Regions from separate parts of the Leuconostoc sp. UCMA20149 genome, predicted to be linked through region 1. Evidence: a T-box and tRNA genes for the amino acid it is inferred to sense, from the RefSeq annotation. Region 1 holds a T-box; the other holds one or more tRNA genes.

Region 1 (10,853 bases):
AAAATCATCCCCAAACCAAACCAACTGACTTGATCAAACTGACCACCGACACGTGCTTCGCCATAGGAATATAACTTAGTAATATCATCAGGATACTGTAAATGGTGAGTTAACTTGTAAGCATCTGTCGCTATAATTAAATTTTCAACCATGCTTTATCTCCGTCAATTCAGTCGTGACAAGCATACGAGTCACGTCTGTAAACGTTTCGCCACTATGGCGAATCAAGCGCCAATCATATTCTTTATCATCGTTAAATTCATCAATATAGGGTTCAAACTCACCATCAGTTTGTAAAATTAAATAGCCAGCGAAAGCAGCAATAAATTCTGATTCTGTTTCGACGATTCGTGTTAATTGATTGTTATCAAAAAAGCCAACTGCAAGTTTATCAGATTCCCACTGACCTTCAAATGCCCATTTTAAGGTTATCCAGTCTGACATTGTTATACCAAGATTCAACAAATAGTCGACAGATAGGCGAATGTGAATAGGGTGCGCTATTTTTTGTGTCTCAATACCCTTGGCATCCAATTGCGCTGAAAAAATACCACTGAGCGCTTCTAGTTCACTGACCGCTGGCATGATGGCTTCGTTTTCCCAAGCCAAAACGGTTTCACTTGCAACATCAAGTGCATCAGAAATTTCTTGACGGGTCATTTGGGTTAACTGTTGTAATTTTTCAATATTATTCATGGTTTCATCTCATACCATCGGTATTCCGAGGGCTTATCTCATTTTCTTTCTATTGTAACACGAGAGCAATCATTACTTAATTGAATTTATCATAAAGCCACCTGATATAGTGGTATATCAGGTGGCTTTATGATAAATATTATTTTTTAGATAACTTCTTTTGTCGGCGTGAAATCATCGCTGAACGAATGATACCAATAATCGTTGGCAACAATGTTACTAAGGCGATCCCTAAAATAATAATTGAAAAATGCGCCTTAACAAACGGAATATTGCCAAACAAGTACCCTGCCCCCGTGGCAATCAAACTCCACGTAAACGCAGCAATCACGCTGTTTTTCAAAAAGCGACTATACGGGAACTGACTAATACCTGCCACAAACGGCACAAAGGTTCTCACAATCGGCATGTAACGCGCAATAATGATGGCAACCGCACCCCTTTTCTCGAAAAAGCCCTCTGCTTCTCGAATATGTTCCTCTTTAATGAAGCGCCCAATCATTGGGTGCCGAATCAGCTGATAACCACCTGTTCGGCCAATCCAAAAGTTCAAAGAGTCACCCAAAACGGCTGCAAAAAAGAAAACAAACATAAACACCCAATGATTTAGTCCGGCATTGAGTCCAGCCGGCGTGGCAGCAATTGCACCCGCAGCAAATAGTAAGGAATCTCCAGGTAAAAAGGGCATGATGACTGCGCCAGTTTCAATAAAAATAACTGCGAATAAGATAAGATATGTCCATAAACCAAATGATTGCACCAAATTAGCAATATGAGCATCAATATGTAGAATAAAATCAATTAAAAAAGCCATGATGAGTTTGCGCCGGTCATAATCCGCAACAGCGACGCATTTTCCTTCCAATTTCAGTAATTCTATTTTACCATATCGTTGTCATGACAACGACACAACTATTGATTGTCGTTTTTACTTAGTCGAAAAAAGTCGTTCTAGGGTATTAACATCATCTTCAAAATTCGCAAAAGCACTATCAAGATACTCGCCACTAACCATATCAACCCCTACCGATTTAATGAGATTAACTGGATAATCGACACCGCCTGAAGCCAAAAAAAGATGATAATGATCTAGCACTTGCTTATCGCCACTCAAGATTTTATTGGCAATCGCACTGGCCACCGCATACGATGTCGCATATTGATAGACATAGAAATTGTAATAAAAATGTGGCACGCTGGCAAAATGTACAGCATAACTGTCATCCGGAAAATCATCAACAATCTGCTCACCATTGAATTGATGCTCTAATTGTGTCGCCATTTGATTCAATACTGTTAAAGACAATGCTTGACCATTTTGCTCTGTTTGGTATGTTAGTTGCTCAAATTCTGCAAACTTTACCTGAGTAACAAACGTTCCCAAAAAAGTAGCAATTGATTTGGTACGCAAATAAATTTGCGCGTCACGGTCATTTTGGTATTTTTTGATCAAATAATTTTGCAATAAAATCTCGTTGAGCGTGGAAGCAATCTCGGCATTGAAAGTTGCCGCTTCACTATATTGAACCGGTTGTGTTTGATTACTTCGGACACTGTGTATCGCGTGACCCATTTCATGCACCAAAATATTAGTGCTATACAATTTATTTGTCCAATTTAATAAAATATACGGATGAACTGTTGCAATACCAATTTCAAAACCACCAGAAGACTTGCCGACATTTTCTGCAACATCAATCCAGCGATTATTTAATGCCTCTTTAACTTGGTTAACGTAATCCTCACCAAGTGGCTGCAATGCCTCTAGTGCCAGCTTTTTTCCCTCTTCATAGGTTGTTGGCAAGAAATCTTTACCAGTTAATGATACAGATAGGTCATAATGATGTAATTGCTCAACCCCAAGCACTTTTTTCCTTAAATCGTAGTAGCGGTAAACCGTATTGATATGTTCATGGGTTTTACTGATGAGTACGTCATATAGTGCTTCGGGAATGTTATTTTGTGCTAATTGCTGTGAGCGCGCACTGTGATAGCCACGTAACGCAGTAATCGTATTTTGACTGTGAACGTGGGTATTATAAAGTTTAGCCATGGTGTGCGAAACGCTAATATGCGCATGCGCTATCATATCAACAGCCTTTTTTCTGATGTCGCGATTTTGCGACTGAATAAACTGCGAAGCATTCCCCATGGTTAATTCAATTTCATCGCCATTTTCATCTTTCAATGTGCCAAAATTCAAATCAATATCATTAAGCGTGTCAAAAATATCATTAGGACTCTGAAGGGTTGCGTTTAACGTACCCAGTAATTTTTCTTCTGTCGCTGTTAATTGATGGGCACTATTTAAACGAATTCTGTCAAAATAAAATTGATAATTTAACAATTTTGGTTCTTGCGTCATATATGACTTCAATTTATCGGATTTAATACCTGATATTTCAATTTTATAAAAAGCTGTCCCCGCGTAAAAAGTTGCCATGAGGTCCTCAGATGCCCCCTTAACTTGCTGGGCAACTGGATTGGTCATATCGCTAGCATACAAAAGTTCTGCATAAGCCTAAGTTTTATCAATATTAACGTCGATCACATTCACTAACTTTTCAGTTGCCAACAATAAATTTTGAGGACTATCACCCAGATGATCTTTAAAGTCCGCAAAATGTTTAACTGTAGCTGTCGTTTGTTGACACACTTTATCGTAATCTGCTTTTGTTTTAAAAATATCAGTTAAGTCCCAAGTCAAATTCACCGGAACTTCGGACCGCTTTAGTTTTCTTTTATGAGCCATGATGAGTTTTTCCTTTTCATATTCTAACATTCATCATATCTTTTTAAAATAAAAAAGCAAGCCGTTAAGACTTACTTTGCAAGGCTAATTGTTTTAGGTTGTCTCATTGCAATGAGACCAAAGACAATGAGCCATATCGTTGACCCTAGCGCCGGAACACGGGATTCAGGATTGAAAAATAGTGTTATGAACACAAAAACAAAAAATACAATGGCCATTGGCACAAGCACTTTTGGTGCAATCACTAGGAAACCATCCGACATATAATCGTTCGATTGACGATAACGCATGTAGGCAATCAAAATGAGGACATAGATCATCAAAAACAGATCTGTGGATGCACTTGTCACGAAACTAAAAGCATTGGTGATTGTTGGAATTAATGAAATAATTGCAGAAAATGCAACCATTAGAGATGTAAACAAAATTGCTCTCACTGGTAATTTAGCATGAGACATTTTGCGGAATGGTTTTATAAATGAAGCTTTTGACTGATAAGCCAAGGCGTAAAAATTACGACTAGCACTAAATAACACCGAATTGAGGGCCGACGCAGCACTAGTTAATACAACAAAATTCACCAAGGCTGCGGCCCATTTAATGCCAGCCAATTGGAATACCATTACAAACGGACTCTGATTAGCAGGAATTTTTTGCCAAGGATAAATCGTCATGATAATAAATAACGCACCAAGATAAAAGAACAAGATTCGCCACGGAATTTGATTAATTGCTTTTGGTAAGACAGCACGGGGATTCTCGGTTTCTGCCGTGGTCATGCCAATAAATTCCATACCAACAAAGGCAAACATCACCATTTGAAAAGCATTAATAAAGTTACCAACACCATTTGGAAAAAGACTAAAATGATGCCAAACATTACTGAATGCAACATCACCAACCGTTGTTTTAAAGCCCGTCAATGCCATGATGATACCTGTAACAATCAGTGCCAAAATAGCTACGATTTTAATCATTGCAAACCAAAATTCCGTTTCACCATACAAAGCAACCGTCACCAAATTAACACATGTCAACAATAACAAAATCACGACTTGAATCAGCCAACTTGGCAAATCTGGCAGCCAAAACTGAATATATTTTGCAACAGCAGTCAACTCGGCCATGCCCATAAACACAATTGTTAGCCAATAAGACCATCGCGCAAAAAAGCCAGCACGATTCCCCATATATTTAGTAATGAAGGTGATAAAAGTATGTTGCGTTGGATCCGCATATAACAACTCACCAATAGCGCGCATCATCACAAACATAAAAAAACCAATGATGAGATAAACCAACAGGATAGATGGTCCGGCAAAATGAATGGAATTTCCAGCCCCCATAAACAAACCGGTCCCAATTGTGCCGCCAATAGCAATTAGTTGCACATGTCGATTTTTTAGACCATGTTGCTGCGGTTGATGACTCTCTTTCGTTTCTGACATATTAATATTTTAATTCTCCTTTTACTGCAAAGCACCCTGCGAAATTCGTAGGGTGCTTTTATAACAACGCCATAATTGAACTTTTCAATCGTTAATCGTTTACTTCACGCGAATAGTGTGAAACATCAGTCAATATGATGTTTTGGAAATCTTCAAATGACATGGTTTGTGTCTTGTCTTCTCCATATTTACGGACTGTGACAGTTTGACCATCAACCTCAGAATCACCTAGAACCAAAGTATATGGAATCTTGTTTGTTTGTGCTTCTCGGATTAAATAACCCATCTTGGCATCTTTAGTTTCAACATGTGCACGCAATCCAGCCGCTTGCAACTTTTGTTGAATATCTCGAGAATACTCGCCATGCGCATCAACATTCACGGGAATGATTTGCACTTGTAGTGGTGCTAACCATGTTGGGAAAGCGCCCTTATACATTTCAATCAAGTAAGCTGTAAAGCGCTCCATTGTGCCCACAATACCACGGTGTAACATAACCGGACGATGGTTATCTTGTCCATCAGCACCAATATAAGTCAAGTTGAAACGTTCTGGTAACAGAAAATCAAGTTGAATGGTTGACATTGTTTCCTCACCACCCAATGCTGTCTTAGTTTGGACATCTAACTTGGGACCGTAAAAGGCAGCTTCACCTTCTGCTTCAAAGTAATCAAGGTTAAGATCATCCATTGCGCGTTTCAATTGTGCTTGAGACTTTTCCCACATGTCATCATCATCGAAATACTTTTCTGTATTTTTAGGATCACGATATGACAAGCGGAAACGATAGTCAGTGATGTCAAAGTCACGATAAACTTCCATCATCATTGTCAAAATTGATTTAAATTCTTCTTCAAGCTTTTCGGGTTCAACAAATGTATGCCCATCGTTTAAAGTCATTTCACGAACACGTGACAATCCTGTCAAAGCTCCTGATTTTTCATAACGATGCATCATACCAAGCTCTGCAATGCGCATGGGCAATTCTCGATATGATCGTGGCTTATGTTTGAAGACCATAATATGTGAAGGACAATTCATTGGACGCAACTCTAGGAATTCGCCATCACCCATATCCATTGGTGGGAACATATCTTCACGGTAGTGATCCCAATGCCCCGACGTTTTATACAAATTCAGGTTCGACAACACTGGTGTATAAACATGTTGGTAGCCATTTGCTAATTCTTTGTCGATAATATAACGTTCAACTTGTCGACGAATAGTTGCACCATTTGGTAACCACACTGGCAACCCAGATCCAACTTCTTGACTAGTAAAGAACAAGTCTAGATCACGGCCAATGGTACGATGATCACGTTCTTTAGCTTCTTCACGGCGTTTAACCTCAGCATCGACGTCCGCTTGTTTCCATTCAGCAATACCATAAATACGTTGCATCATTGGATTAGATGATTTACCACGCCAGTAGGCTCCAGCAACTGAAGTTAATTTGAAATGTTTTACCCAACCTGTTGATGGCACAAGTCCACCTTTGTCTAATTCAACATGATCGCCTTGAACAGCAATTGTGATTTTCTCATCGGCTGGCAAATCATTAATGAGTTCAATCTTGTATGGATCATTTTTAAATAATGTCAACGCTTCGTCACGTGAAATTTCGCGTGATACAATTGGCAAATCTTCTGCAACAATCTTGTGCATCATGGCTTCAATTTCTGCAAAATCGTCAATTGAGACTTGATTACCTGAACCGTTATCAGTGTCATAATAAAAGCCATTATCAATAAATGGTCCAACACCAAAGTGCATATTGGCAAACTTAGGAATGCGTTTCAAGGCTTGCGCCAACAAATGAGATGCTGAATGACGTAAAAGTTCCAACGCTTCATCATCGCTTGTCGTAATTAATGCGAATTCACCATCATTTTCAAGTGCATCATTCATGCCAACATATTGACCATTCAACTTAGCGGAAACCGCTTTTTTGGCCAGAGACTTTGAAATGCCAGCTGCAACCTCAATTGGTTTTGTACCTGCTGCAAAAGATTTTACAGCGCCATCTGGAAATGTTAATTGAATTTCTGTCATATACTTTCCCTCTTCATATTAAATATCAAATTACGTTTTGAAACCCTGTTAAGTGCTTGAAAAAAGCGTCCCTCTGAGCCAAAAGACTCAAAGGGACGCTTTACCGTGGTACCACCCAAGTTCTGCACCATTAAGATGCAACTTAAATGACAGCTAACGGCGTCACCCGAATGAATTTCGCTATTCTACTCATCATCACTCAAAGGTAGTCTATCAAACCTACGTTGTTCATTTCCACCAAACATGAACTCTCTTTAAACGCACAGCAATCAAGTTGTCCTCATCAAAGTTTCTAAAAATAATCTTAGCACTTTTTTAGAATTTTTGCAATTTAATTTGCAAATTATGCATTATAACATTTTATTTCAAAAAGCAGAAAATAACATTAATTTCTCAGTCACAATAACAACTAAAATTAATGATGTGAATATTGGAGGGAAATATTATGCAAAAAAAAATGTACAAATCAGGAAAAAATTGGCTAATTGCTGGCGTTACTGCCGCAGCAATCAGCACAACATTATGTTTGGAACCTGAAAATAGCGTTAATGCTGATGCTGTTACGCAACAACAAACTGTTGGGAATCAGAAAACCGCAACGTCTGAAGGTGACATTCAAAAGGCGAAAATTGCAGTTCAGCAAACAACGCAAGATAAAAACGAATCGCAACAGGCTGTCAATCAATCCAAAGCGAACCTAGAAACCGCTAAACAACAGTTAACAGCCGTTCAGCAGCAAAAAAAGCAAGCGACATCTGAAACCATTACCACAACTTCAACAGCCGTTGATAATATGTCCAACACCGTCATTCCTCGTGATAAACAAACTGTCCAAAGTGATGAAATGGCAGTTCAACAATCCCAAAAAGATGTAAATGATGCTCAAAATAATGTTTCTGCTAAGCAAACACAGATTGAATTACAACAGAAACTGGTAAATGATGCTCAAAATGAAGTTGATCATTTAAATGTCAAATCAGTGGCCGAAGACTTAAACCAAGCAACACAAGCCGTGTCTAACAGTAAAACAAGAGTCGCTGAAGTCGAAAATAATGTCACGACAATCCAAAACAACATTTCAAACCAAACCAACATTGTCAAAGAAGCTACAAATATTGTTAACGCTGCTAAAACAATTTTGGATCATACTCAAGATTTAGAGGACTCAAGTAATGCCAACACTAAGTTAATTAGTGATAAAGTCGTCAATGATCAAAATGTCGTTAACCAGCTGAATTCATCACTTGAATTAGCTAAACACAATTTGACCGAAGCACAACAAAAATTATCTGCTCACGAGGAATTTGATCGTAACGCAGCAGTTAAACAATCAGATAACGCCAACGAAGGTATGCTAACAGATGAATCACAATTACCAACTCAAGTAATTATGCCGATTCCTTATCAAGAAAAATTGAATCAACATCGTTCAACTGCTGTCACTATGTATTTGAGCGACGGAGAATCCATTGCCTATAATGTACCTCTTGATGGTTCAGGATTCGTTGACCGTTTTTACATGGTCGATAGCAGCAAAGATTCATCTCCAAAATTACAATTTGATCAAAATGGCGTCTTAGATTCACAACAAACGCAAGAATTAACTGCCTATGCACTAAAATTAATTAATTCAGTGAGAAATGAGGTTGGTTTGCCCTCACTCAACATGAATAGCTTAACTCTAAAGGCTGGTCAGGCAATGGCATTAGATCGCGCAAAAACAAATACAACCTATGCACACATCGATGCTGATAAAGATATTGATGACATCATTGGTCAACGCGGCTCTGGACAAAATGCTGGCATATACGATCAATATGTCAAAGTTGAAAATGGCGAAATGGCAGTTGGCGATGATACAATGCTGGTTGCTAAAGCAAATCTTGCAAACATTATTATTGCAATGCTTTGGAATGACGCGCCATCTGATTGGGGTCATCTTAAGAATTTCTTAAATGGTTATAATCCACAGGATGGCTATTCCTTGTCTACTTATATGTCATTATCAATTATTTCTCCAAAACTAGTTAATGCAGCCGGTGGTTATAATATCGCCTTCAATTTCTATGAAGATGGCAGCCAAATCAACAGTTCCTCCGCTTTAACTATTTCCAATGAATCGGCAGGTATTGCCGATTCATTGGATGGCATGTTGCAGTCAGCCGTAACCACAGCGACTACCACTCTTAATAAGGTTACTATTGATTTAGCAACAGCCAACAAAAAGCTCACAGCTGACCAATCAAAATTATCACAAGCAACCGTCGATTTGGCCAAGGTAGCAAAAAATTTAGTCACAGCAAAAAACGACTACCTTGCACAGCAAGAAAAATTAACAGTCGCCAAAAACAAGCTAACGCAATACCAAAATGAATTGGATCAAGCGCAAGAAAAACTTGACACAGACCGTGCCACTTTAGCAGCTAATCAGCAACTTCAAAAGCAAGCACAGGACACGGTAGATAATCTTAACGAAATTATTCTAGTCAAGCAGTCGCATCTTAGTGATCTTAAAAATAAATTGGTCGAATTAAGTGCGGTGCTGCCAACGGCAACGCAAAATTTAGAAAATCAACAAAACACGCTTACAATGGCACAAAGAAAATTGGCAACCGATGCCAGTCATTTAAATGACGATCTCAATCAATTAACAGATTTACGAAATCAGTTATCTGTTTTAACAGGGGTTGACAAGGCATTGACTATGGCACAAAAAAAGGTTGAACAAGCAGAATCCGACTACAATAAGGCCGTCACAGCTCTAAAAACAGCCTCTCAAAATCAATATGAAGCACAGATTAAATATAAGAATACTAAATTGCAGTACAAGCAAGAAAAAGAAAGTCTCAACACTCACCCAATAGGTAAAAAATCTAATCAACTCACATTATCTTTGTCAACTATGCCACAAACAAATAAAGCAACAACTCCTTACAAGTTGAATATTGCTACAAACAATATTATGACAAGTGCCGCTATTCATAAAAATATTTCAAGTGATAATCGACACAATGTTAACATTTTACCGAAAACTGCTGTATCAGAGCATATTTTGTCATTGTTACTTAACATCTTATTAGGAATAATGACGATCTTTGGGTTAAGCAAACGATACCAAGCTAAGCATTTAGTCAAAAATGATCAACAATGACCATTTTGATTATTCGAATCATATACGTTGCATACTAAAAAAGTACTGACTGTCATCTTCTCACTGACAGTCAGTACTTTTTATCACGCAATCAAGACTTTAAGCATTTATTTTTTCAAATCGACCAACACCTGCTTCAAAGCATCATGGGCAACGTCGTCGTGATCAAGAATACCATTGTCATACACGTTTTGTAAGGCTGCTATTTGTTCTTTTGATAATGCCATTATACTAATCTCCTCTTATTTTAAGTCAATTTTTCTTTACTGTTCGATACCAGAACTGCCATCCGAAACATTGACATGTCGCGGTCTTGAACCATCAGCTGGGCCGATATAGCCACTTGCTTCTAAGTCATCAATTAGGCGTGCAGCTCGATTATAGCCAATCCTAAATCGTCGTTGTAATAACGAAGTCGATGCCTTTTGTTGTTCAATCACAAATTGTAATGCGTCTTGGAACAATTCATCCTCACTATTACCATCCGACATATCACTACTATCTTGAGCAACTTCTTCGTCTGTCACTGTCATAGCTTCAGAATATTGAACCTCTTGCTGTGCTTTAACAAATTCTACCACACTAGTAACATCAGCGTTACTAATGAAAGCACCTTGCACACGCTGTGTGGGCTTGCCAGGTGGCGCAAAAATCATGTCCCCTCTGCCTAACAACTTTTCTGCACCGTTACTATCCAAAATCGTACGTGAATCAATGCCTGAAGCCGTTCTGAAAGCAATTCTACCAGGAATG
Region 2 (10,853 bases), on a different contig from region 1:
TTACTTGATTTGTTAGTAAGAGAACGTGACTTAAAACAAAAAGCATAATAATTGCGACTAAAATAGGGTGATTAAAGGGTTCGATACAGAAAATAGTGTATCGAACCTTTTTTGTTGATTTTGAAATAATTTATTTTGAATTTAGTGTGAACTATATGTGATTCTTTGTGAATATTTGTGTATTATATGTGAAAAATGTTATCTTTATGATTATAGTATGAATTAAGTTAATACAAAAGGAGTATTTTAGTCATGAAAAAGCATAAGAAGGTTAAATTTTCTGTTTTTGCAGGAGTGGTTATAGTATTAATGGGCTTTTCAAGTACATCATTTATTAAAGCTGATGATACATTGACTGTAAAAAATAATGGCACGGTTGGGGAAGAGATTCTCAGGGAACGGGGCGTACAGACATATTTAAATAGTCTAAAAAGCCAAGAGGCGTTGGGACTACAAAAAGTTAAAAAAGTCGATGGAAGTGTTGTAATTGAAGGCAAGGAAGAGGCGAAACAGGACTTGACCGATGATGTTGGTGGTGCTAGTAGTGCTGCTGTTATGCCACTCGCCGATAGTCAGATAAAGGGTACGTTAGCGTGGAGTTATCAAAATTCAGTGAGGGCCTTTAATTATTTAAGTAATAATACCGCCTCTACTGTTTCCTTTAGTTTAGGAAGTGGTCTTTCGGTTTCTTTAACTCCAGCGCAGAATACTGTTGTCAGAGCGTATTTTGATTGGGTCACAGATAACGGTTTTGGATTACAAATAAGTAATGGTTGTTTTATCAACCCAACATCTGGTTCAACAAGTTGGTGGTGTAATGATTCGTATCCTAACCGAACATCTGCGGTCCACATTGCTTCAGCTCCAGATGTGTGGGATACTGCGAATAGTGGTAACAAGGGAAAAGTTACTGTAAAAAATTGGTCTGAGTTGGGAGCAATCCCCACAGCTTTTTATGGTGGTTGGTCTTGTGATTATGCAGGAGTAGCAAGAGGTGCTGCTTGGGCAGGCGTTGGTCAGGGACACAAATAGGCGCTAAACATAATTAGCAATAGTTTATACTTGGTTGGAGAAATGACATGTATAAAAAAATATACTAATCCGCGTTGGTACTGTTAGTTTAAGTGTGTTTATCGCACTCATAATAACAAACTTTCAATCTGTGAAAGCCAACATTACTCATCATAATGAAATTGTTCACTTAGCTACTAAAAGTGCTGTTACTAGACAGAGTGACTTTCCAAAAGCAGATGTTAAGTATAAAAATACTTTAGCATGGAGCTATCACAATAGTGTGGCGGCGTATAAATTCTTAAACAGTGTGTTAGATCGAGATGTTAAATTAACCGCCAGAAATGGTATTACGACACAATATAGTCATAATAATACGACGCTAAAAGCGTTATTTAAGTATGCAATTACTAACGGTTTTGGGTTACAAATCAGTGTTGCCGGGTTTGAAAATATCAATCGATTGAAAACCAATTTTTGGTGTAATGACTCATTTCCTAATCGGCAAAGAGCTGTTAATCAAAAAATTGCGCCAGATGTATGGCACTATGCTACTAAAAAAAATAGTGGGAAGAAAACAGTTAAATATTGGTCGGAATTAGGGAATATAACCTCTGCATTTTATGGTGGTTGGTCTTGTGATTACGCCAATGTAGCCAAGGGCGCTGCTTGGTTAGGTATTGGCAAGGGTTATAAGTAGTTATTGCGATTAAAAGGTTCGATACAGAGAATAGTGTATCGAACCTTTTTTGTTGATGAATGATTAGAGCTGCTAATTCCAATCTATTTATTTGCGTCGGTATAACTATAGAATTGTGATTTATCAGAAAAATCAGCCATATATTGACCATTCAGACCAGCTTGTTGACCAATCACGCCTAAATCAATAATCAATTTTTCGTCAGCTTTTGAAAAATGAAGCTTTTCAGACGAGGCTGTGATACGAATATAATTAACCATTCTGTTCACTAAGGCTTCAGGGTTTTTACTGGTGTCTATTTGTTTGTTAACTTGTAGTAAAACATCAGTGATATCACGAATCCCTGGGGCAATAAGCTTAGATTGTAGCGATAAGTATAATAATTCAATATTGTGTTTTGCTTCGAATACTGTTGCAACGTTTCTTTTTGTCATTTGTTGTGTCACCTCGCTAACTCCATGTTACGCCTATTTGCGATCAAAGGTAAATAAATGCTTGACGTACAATCATTTTTCCAGTAAAATTAAAGGGTTGTGTTAGACATGCGGGTGTGGCGGAACTGGCAGACGCGCTGGATTTAGGTTCCAGTGGAGAAATCCGTGCAGGTTCGATTCCTGTCACCCGTATAATATGGTCGCCGCCATATTATTATATTGAGGTATCTGGTATTATTTGATATAATACTTGAGTACTTTGATCTGCCGACCTAGCTCAGTTGATAGAGCACCTCACTAGTAATGAGGGGGTCGCCGGTTTGAGCCCGGCGGTCGGCATAATTTATGAAAGCTTTGAATGATTATTCATTCAAAGCTTTTTTATTTTCTCATGGATAGAAATCGCAATGGAGAAAATATTTTTTGAACCAACTGCGTGTATTGTGCACTGATTCATAAATTTTTAGTTTCAAAAGCGTTTGAGAATTATAGCGTGGTTGCTTCTATGCAGAGCTTATGTGATTTCGCGAAAATCAAGAGTCGTACTCACCTATAAATCCTTAATCAGATTCGAATGGCATCACTTTGATTTGTCTTGGATATTTGAGCCAACTTGGAAGCAATGTGCAATGAGACTCAAAGTATTGATAAAACATGTTGCAACAGTAAGTAGAAACTTATGATAATCAAAATAGGCTGACCCACAAAGTGGTTAGCCTATTTGTGTATTAAAATGGTGTTGCAACATTCTCTAAAATAAGTCGTGTCCTTCACTTGACAACTTTTAGAAAAATAATTGAAAATCTACTGTTTTTTTTACTGGGGTGTTTCACTTAACGTCCAAGTGAGTTCAGATGCTAATTGTTTCCCCAATAGTTTTGTATCAATCACCGTGTTAGGATTTAACCAAATGCTAAATGAGTTGCTGGTGTTATGATTGAACATAATATTGTTTTGACTACTGGCGGAAGTCCCAGTCCAAAAGTCAACACTACTTTCTAAACTAGATTGACCATATTGAATGCTCAAATCATTCTTTGAAATTTTTGCGGATTGACCAGATGTGTTCCAATCACTTGTTTGCGCTACGGACACTTTGTACGATTTGCTGGCATCCAAGTTGATAAGACTAACTGCGCCAGTTGACATATTACTTGCCAATGGCTTGTTACCATTACGGAAAGCACCAGCGCCAAGTGTGTCAAAGGTAAGGTTAGCAACGCCATCAAAAGTAGGCGCTTGCGCCCAAACGTAGGTGATTGTTTCAGATCGGTCAGCGTACATTTGGTCGGTTGTTACCATGTTTCCTGCTGGATTATGATCAGTGCCGTTACCAACAATTTGCCAAGACGCGGCTGTAGTTTTATAATTTTGTCCGTTATCGCTAATTGTTGTGCCAATAGCCGGAGCTGACCAGAACATAGGACTACCGGTAAACTTCATATTTGCACTGAGGGTGATTTTCCAGAGGCTGGTAGTCTTGCCAAACATCGCGGTCACATCAGCACCGGAAGTATACCACCCTGATAAGTCCAATGTCTTCAGTTTAGACGCATTATAGAACATGTTAAAAAATTTGGTCCCTTTTGAAACATCCCAGTGGCTTAAATCTAATTCAGCTAAGCCAGTTCCTACAAACATACGAGCCATATTCGTGACATTGGTGGTTTTAAAATCTGTCAAGTTTAAGGTAGTTAGCGCACTGGCATTAAAGAACATATAGCGCATAATAATTGTATCAGCCGTGCGGCCAACACCCCAATTAGATAAATTCAAGGTCGTTAGGTTCTTTGCCTCCGCGAACATGTTATCAAATGTTGTTACTTGATTAACATTCCAATCGCTTAAGTCCAAATGAGTGATACCGGTTCCGCGAAACATATAAGCCATAGTCGTGACATTGGTGGTTTTAAAATTTGTCAGTTTTAAAGTAGTTAGCGCACTTGTATTAGAGAACATATAAGTCATATTAACAGAATCAGCGGTGCGGGCAACACCCCAATTAGATAGATCTAAGGTTGTTAGGTGTTTTGCCTCAGCAAACATGCAATTAAATGTTGTCACTTGATCAACATTCCAATTGCTTAAGTCCAAATTAGTGATACCACTACCGTAAAACATATAAGACATGCCTGTGACATTTTTTGTCTTAAAATTCATCAAGTTTAAGTTGGTCAAGGCGGACGTGTTATAAAACATATAATTCATATAAATTGAATCAGCTATACGGGCAATGCCCCAATCAGATAAATTCAAGTTGGCCAAGGCAGCTGAGCTATAAAACATGTATTGAAATTCTTTCACTTTTGTGACGTCCCAGGTACTGAGATTAAGACTGATTAATCCCGTATTACGAAACATAGAAGACATATTCGTGACATTTTTTGTCTTAAAATTCGTCAAGTCTAAGTTGGTCAAGGCAGACGCGTTAGAAAACATTGCACCCATATTAACGGAGTCAACTGTACGATCAGCCCCCCAAGTGGATAGATTTAAAGTCGTTAACTTATCTGCCCAGAAAAACATGTCCTGAAATGTTGTCACTTGATTGACATTCCAATTACTTAGGTCCAAATTAGTAACACCACTATCATGAAACATTTCAGTCATATAAAGTACATTACTGGTATTTAATGAGCTCAAGTCAGGATTGGTAAGCCCTTTAGTATTAGTAAACCAATATGACATTGACGTCGCATTGGTCGTATCAAAATTTTGTAAATCAATAAAATCAGTGAGTTGATCTAGGTTATCAAATAAATGGGGGACGCTTGGGTCTACTGTGACCTTACCCTCATCACCATTAAATTGAATTTTTTTAACTTGTGAGGCAGTTAAGCTATTTTCTGCTAGATTTGTATCAATTCTCTGCGATAATTGCCCCGCTGAAAAAACTAACAAACCAGTATCTGAATCAAATGTCCAAGTACTGCTGCCATTAGTGTTCGTTGTTATTGATCGAGGTGCCTTACCAGACGTAGGCGGCTTGTTGTCTGTTGTTGGCAGTGCTGGTTGTTCAGCTGGTGGGTCTGTTTCATTAGGCTGTTCAGGTTCTGTTACTTCGGGGGTTTCGAGAGTGTCGGGCTTATTAGGTTCCGCCGCCGCTGGCTGACCATCACCCGTATCGCCAGTAGCAATCCGTTGGGTTAATTCCTGTAGGTCAGAACGACCGTCATTTTTTAGACGTAGCTTTTTATCCGTTTTAACGTCATCGGTGGTCGTCAATTCTGCAGCCGTTACGGTTTGTGCAGGGCCGGCGAGCGTTAATACTGCAATTAATATTGGTAAGTAGCCTGCTTGTTTTCGTCTCATAATTTTACTCCAAAGTACCCTTTTGCTCCATTCTACTAGGGGGGAAGAAGACTAGACGAATTATTGGTGAACAAAGTGTGAACTGCACAAAATTATGACTCTTATCAAGCGAGTAATTTGAATTGAAATACTATTTTTTTGTGTAATCAAACTTGACATAGTTAATTACAGGATTGTGTATATTCAGTTAATATTATAATGATGATGAAATCTTTATCTGATATTTACATAATCATGACAGAACTCTGCTATATTTGAACCATAGACAAAAATTGTCCTTATCCACATATCATTTGCACAGGACAGATGATTTCATCTATACTAACTTTATAACAAAAAAGAAGAGAGAAACACAGTGGAAGTTAAATTTAATCACGTGACTTTGACCTATCCAAAAGGCGTCGAAGTCTTACATGACATGGATTTTGATATCACCGACGGACAACTCGTTGCACTCTTAGGACCCTCAGGTGGTGGTAAATCTACCACGCTGAATTTGATCTCGGGTCTATTATCAGCAACTAGTGGCAATATATACTTTGGTGACAAAGATGTTACAAAGCAAGATGCGTTGGGACGTGGTGTTGGGATGGTTTTCCAAAACTATGCCTTGTACCCTCATATGACCGTTTTAGATAACATTATTTTCCCAATGAAAATGGCTAAGGTGGATAAATCCACACGTAAACAGCGTGCTTTAGAATTAGCACAACTGGTTCGTGTCTCTGATCAAATTAACAAAAAACCAAGTGATTTGTCTGGTGGTCAGCAACAACGTGTTGCCATTGCCCGCGCGTTAGCAAAATCACCTAACATTTTGTTACTTGATGAGCCTCTCTCAAATCTTGATGCACGTCTCAGAGTTGAAATGCGCGAAGAAATTCGACGTATTCAAAAGGAAACAGGCGTCACAACAGTCTTTGTTACGCATGATCAGAGTGAAGCAATGCATGTTGCTGATAAAATTATGCTATTAAACGATGGTCGCATTCAACAATATGATGCACCACAATCACTATATGAAAATCCAAATAATCAATTTGTCGCTAACTTTATCGGAGAACCTGCGTTAAATGTGGTACCAGCAGACCAGTTTGATGACGAGGTGAGACAATTATTTGATGGTGACGTTGCCACAATTGGTATTCGTGCTGAAGCATTAACAAATGAGGTGAAAGCACCTGCCATCAAAATGCAAGCGGTTGTCCATGAAGTATTGTCATTTGGACGTGATCGGCAAGCGGCGATTTCAGTTGGATCACATCAACTAGTTGCAACAGAAGTCACAACGGCAGCACCTTTGGAACAAGAAACAACACTCTTTGCCGCACTTAGTGGCGTTTACGCCTTCGATCAAAGTGGTCAGCGATTGCCACTAAGGGGTGATCACGCATGATGAACAATCAAAAGCCTACTTGGAAACAGACATTAAAAGGGTGGCTTTATGTCTTGCCAATGCTAATCATTGTCGCGATTTTTAGTTTATACCCGATTGTCTCAAGTTTGGCGATGAGCTTTTATACGCAGTACAACTTTTTCACGAATCAAGTAATGGCGCTTGGTTTTGATAATTTTAAATATTTATGGGAAGATCCGCTGTTTCATTCTGCTGTGGCGAACACTTTAATTTTCGTTGTTGGTGTTGTCCCATTAGAAATTGTCATTTCGTTGACAGTGGCCGTACTTTTAAACCAGATCAAAGTGTTGGCTGGGTTCTTCCGTACCATCTATTTTCTACCATTTGTGACCAGTATTGTTGCAATATCAATGGTTTGGAAGTGGATTTATAATAAAGATGCGGGCTTATTGAATTATTTTTTGAGCTTTGTAGGTATCCATCCAATTGACTGGTTGAATGATCCAACATGGGCATTGCCAGCGTTGATTATTTTGGCTATTTGGAAGAGCTTGGGCTTCAATATTATGCTCTTCTTGGTTGCTCTCAATAATGTTGACAAACGACTGTATAGCGCGGCGACCTTAGATGGTGCCAACGCTTGGGAACGCTTTTTGCATGTTACAGTGCCAATGATTAGTCCGATGACGTTTTTGATTGCCGTTAATGCTGTGATTGGATCGTTTAAAGTCTTTGATGAAATATTCTCATTGTTTGGTGGACAGGCAGGACCTGGAAATGCTGCAATGACAGTTGTATTTTACTTATATCGTATGTTTTATGAGCAAAACAAATACGGTATCGCTGCGGCCGCAGGTGTCGTATTATTCTTTATGATTTTAATTGTGACATTATTGCAGACATGGTTTAGCAAAAAACATGTTCATTACTAAGAGGAGTTGACGATGAGAAAGACAATATCAAAAACAATCGTTTACTTACTGTTAGTGGTTGGTGCACTGACAATGTTATTGCCATTCTTCTGGATGGTATCAACATCATTTAAAACTGGTTTTGAAGCATTGCAAACACCACCAACTTGGTTGCCAAAAAAGTTGCAAATCACTAATTGGATTTCAGCATGGAAAGCAGCACCTTTTGCAACGTATCTTCTGAATTCAGTGGTTGTATCATTTGTGACCACGATAGGACAGATTATCACAGCCATCATGGCAGCGTTTGCGTTTGCTAAAATGAATTTTTTTGGTAAGAAGACGCTTTTCACTATTTTGTTAGCAACAATGATGGTACCGGGTGAAATGTTGATTATCCCAAACTTTGTGACACTATCACAAATGCATCTGGTGAATACTTATGGCGCTTTGATTATTCCATGGTTAGCTAGTTTCTTTGCGGTATTCACTTTGCGCCAGTCTTTTGCTAGTGTACCAGACCAGCTTTACTACGCCGCCAAGCTTGATGGGGCTTCTGATTGGAAGTTTCTGTGGCAAATTTTGGTACCAAATGCTAAGTCGTCCATTACGGCAATTGGCTTGTTACAAATTATTGGCTCATGGAACTCATTTATGTGGCCATTAATTGTCACAAACACAGACAAGATGCGTACCTTGCCTGTTGGATTGCAAGCGTTCAGTTCAGATTCGGGTGTCAATTATCCGGAATTGATGGCGGCATCTACGTTTGTGATTCTACCTATGGTTATCTTGTACTTATTCTTGAATAAATATGTTGTTGCTGGTATTTCTGGTGGTGGCATTAAGGGTTAAGCTACTGTCCACGTTTTGTGGGCGGTAAAGAGATGTGATGAGACATGGTATCTCTTTACTGCTTATAAAAAGCAGCTAAATTTTTTTGGGAACACGAAAGGAAACATGTACACATGAGTACTGGGAAGAAAGTTGCAGCTTTGGCTGCTATCACGATTATGGCAAGTTCATCTTTTGCAGGTTTGTCGGCTGTGCACACAGAGACAGTGAGTGCAGCAACTAAACCAGTTAAAGTCACATTTTGGCACGCCATGGCTGGCCCATACAAAGACGCTTTGCAAAAGCGTATTGACGCCTTCAACAAATCACAAAGTAAGTATAAGGTTGTCGCAACTGCGCAAGGTGACTATACGACTTTGAACCAAAGAATCATGGCTGGTGCGAAGTCAAAAACTTTGCCGGTTATGGCACAAGCAACTTACACACAAGTGCCTGATTACGTCAAAGACGGTATTGTAACGTCACTTCAATCACAGGTTGATGGTAAGAATGGCTTGTCAAAGAAGCAATTAAACAATATTTATTCTGGTTTCTTGCAACAATCTAAGTATAAGGGCGAATTCTACTCAACACCTTTCTCAGCCTCTGTACGAGAAATGTTCTATAATAAAACGCTTCTGAAAAAATACAATTTATCAGTACCAAAAACCTGGGATGATATTGCAAAGATGTCTGACGTTTTGAAGAAAGATGGCATTGCAACAGTAGGATTCGATAAGTCATTTGACATGGAATGGGATTCAATGGTCCGTTCAGCTGGTGTATCATTGGTAACTAGCAAAGACAAAGTTAATGTTGACTCAAAGAAGGCTGTGACTGCTGCTAAGTTGATTACTGATATGGTCGCTGATGGCACTGCTAAAACGGCTGGTTCTGATATCTACGGCACAACAAACTTTGTCAATGGTAAGACAGCTTTGACTTTCTCATCATCTGCAGGAATTACAGCAACGCAGGCAGCTGCAGCTAAAGACTTTGATTGGGGTACTGCACCATTACCATCTTACAAAGGCAAATCAGCAACTGTTTTGGCTGGTAATAGCTTAGTAGTTACGGCAACAGCCACTAAGAGGCAACAAGCAGGCGCTTGGGCATTCATGAAATATTTGATGTCTGATAAGCAAACTGAAAAGTGGGCAGAAGCAACAGGTTACTTGCCAATTACTAAGAAAGCAACGAAGTCATCTGCTTATAAAGCATATCTAAAGAAGAACCCATTAGCTAAAGCAGCGTCAGACTCATTGCCAGGTGCCTTCTCAGACACTGCATTCTTGGGTTACCAAGATTACCGTACGAACTTGCTGAATGCTGTTGATTCAATGTTGACGAAGAAAACACCTGCTGCAGACGCTTTGAAAACATTATCTGACCAAACAAAGAAGACTTTGAAAGAGAATAAATAATGAGTACGCAAGTACAATTTTTAAATGGACTGAATACAATTGGTGGCAATGTGGTCTCGTTCACACAGGGAAACACCCGACTTGTAATGGACTTTGGCGTTAATTTTGCCCCGGCTGAAACGCCGACTGGTGATTTATTAGCAGACGGAACATTACCAGCACTACCTGATTTATTCACTGATGTTGACAGTGATATGGCGACAACAATTTTTGTTTCTCATTTACATCTGGATCATATGGGCGCGTTGAAGTATTTAACCAAGCCAACCGATGTTTACATGAGTCAAGCTTCGGCTGATTTATATCAGGTCTTGACTGAATTAGGGACAGAATCTGCGCCTAATGCGACTATTAAAGTGATCCCATTTGAGACGCCAATGATGTTTGGTGATTTTGAAGTTACATTTTTCGAAACTGACCATGATGCACGTGGCGCTGCTGCAATTCGTGTCCGTGACGGCGTACACACGTTTGTTCATAGTGGGGATGTGCGACTTGATGGTCCTCACCCCGAACGTGTCAATCATTGGGCAGATATCTTACGTGAAGCACACATTGATTTATTTTTGTTAGAAGGTACGGAATTTAGCTTTGATGCCGATGACGAAACGGAACATGTGCGCCATACTGAGATGTCAGTGCAACAAGATTTTGGACAAATTTTAGATGAACATCATCAATTAGTTGTCATTAATCCCTATGAACGTAACATTGATCGCTTAGAGGCTCTGCAAAATACAGCACGGCTGCATGGTCGTGAAATCCTTTGGGATAAGCAATTTGCAACAATCATGCGGGCCATGGGTGTTGCGGATGTTAAAGAAATTGATTGGGAAGCCGTTGTGGCAGATCCCAATCATTACGTTGTTC

The links. The T-box of region 1 lies ahead of thrS (threonine--tRNA ligase). A T-box ahead of a tRNA ligase gene usually reads a tRNA of that ligase, here a tRNA-Thr.
Region 2: it encodes a tRNA-Thr, which carries the amino acid that the T-box ahead of thrS (threonine--tRNA ligase) is inferred to sense. The anticodon was not compared.

What each region holds. Positions count from the first base shown of each region.
Region 1 covers NZ_VJYC01000003.1:42,323-53,175, reverse strand. Annotated here, with positions in the region: gene FF105_RS03480 (nicotinate phosphoribosyltransferase) at 1-152, opposite strand, end outside; gene FF105_RS03475 (hypothetical protein) at 145-696, opposite strand; gene FF105_RS03470 (VTT domain-containing protein) at 836-1,510, opposite strand; gene FF105_RS03465 (M3 family oligoendopeptidase) at 1,625-3,202, opposite strand; gene FF105_RS03460 (hypothetical protein) at 3,218-3,448, opposite strand; gene FF105_RS03455 (amino acid permease) at 3,520-4,896, opposite strand; gene thrS (threonine--tRNA ligase) at 4,988-6,949, opposite strand; T-box leader at 7,038-7,245, opposite strand; gene FF105_RS03445 (SEC10/PgrA surface exclusion domain-containing protein) at 7,395-10,100, shown strand; gene FF105_RS03440 (FtsK/SpoIIIE family DNA translocase) at 10,364-10,853, opposite strand, start outside.
Region 2 covers NZ_VJYC01000004.1:158,890-169,742, forward strand. Annotated here, with positions in the region: gene FF105_RS05215 (DUF6508 domain-containing protein) at 1-48, shown strand, start outside; gene FF105_RS05220 (hypothetical protein) at 253-1,032, shown strand; gene FF105_RS05225 (hypothetical protein) at 1,163-1,711, shown strand; gene FF105_RS05230 (bacteriocin immunity protein) at 1,795-2,145, opposite strand; tRNA gene FF105_RS05235 (tRNA-Leu) at 2,256-2,337, shown strand; tRNA gene FF105_RS05240 (tRNA-Thr) at 2,412-2,484, shown strand; gene FF105_RS05245 (BspA family leucine-rich repeat surface protein) at 2,962-5,457, opposite strand; gene FF105_RS05250 (ABC transporter ATP-binding protein) at 5,813-6,853, shown strand; gene FF105_RS05255 (carbohydrate ABC transporter permease) at 6,853-7,746, shown strand; gene FF105_RS05260 (carbohydrate ABC transporter permease) at 7,759-8,580, shown strand; gene FF105_RS05265 (ABC transporter substrate-binding protein) at 8,694-9,983, shown strand; gene FF105_RS05270 (MBL fold metallo-hydrolase) at 9,983-10,853, shown strand, end outside.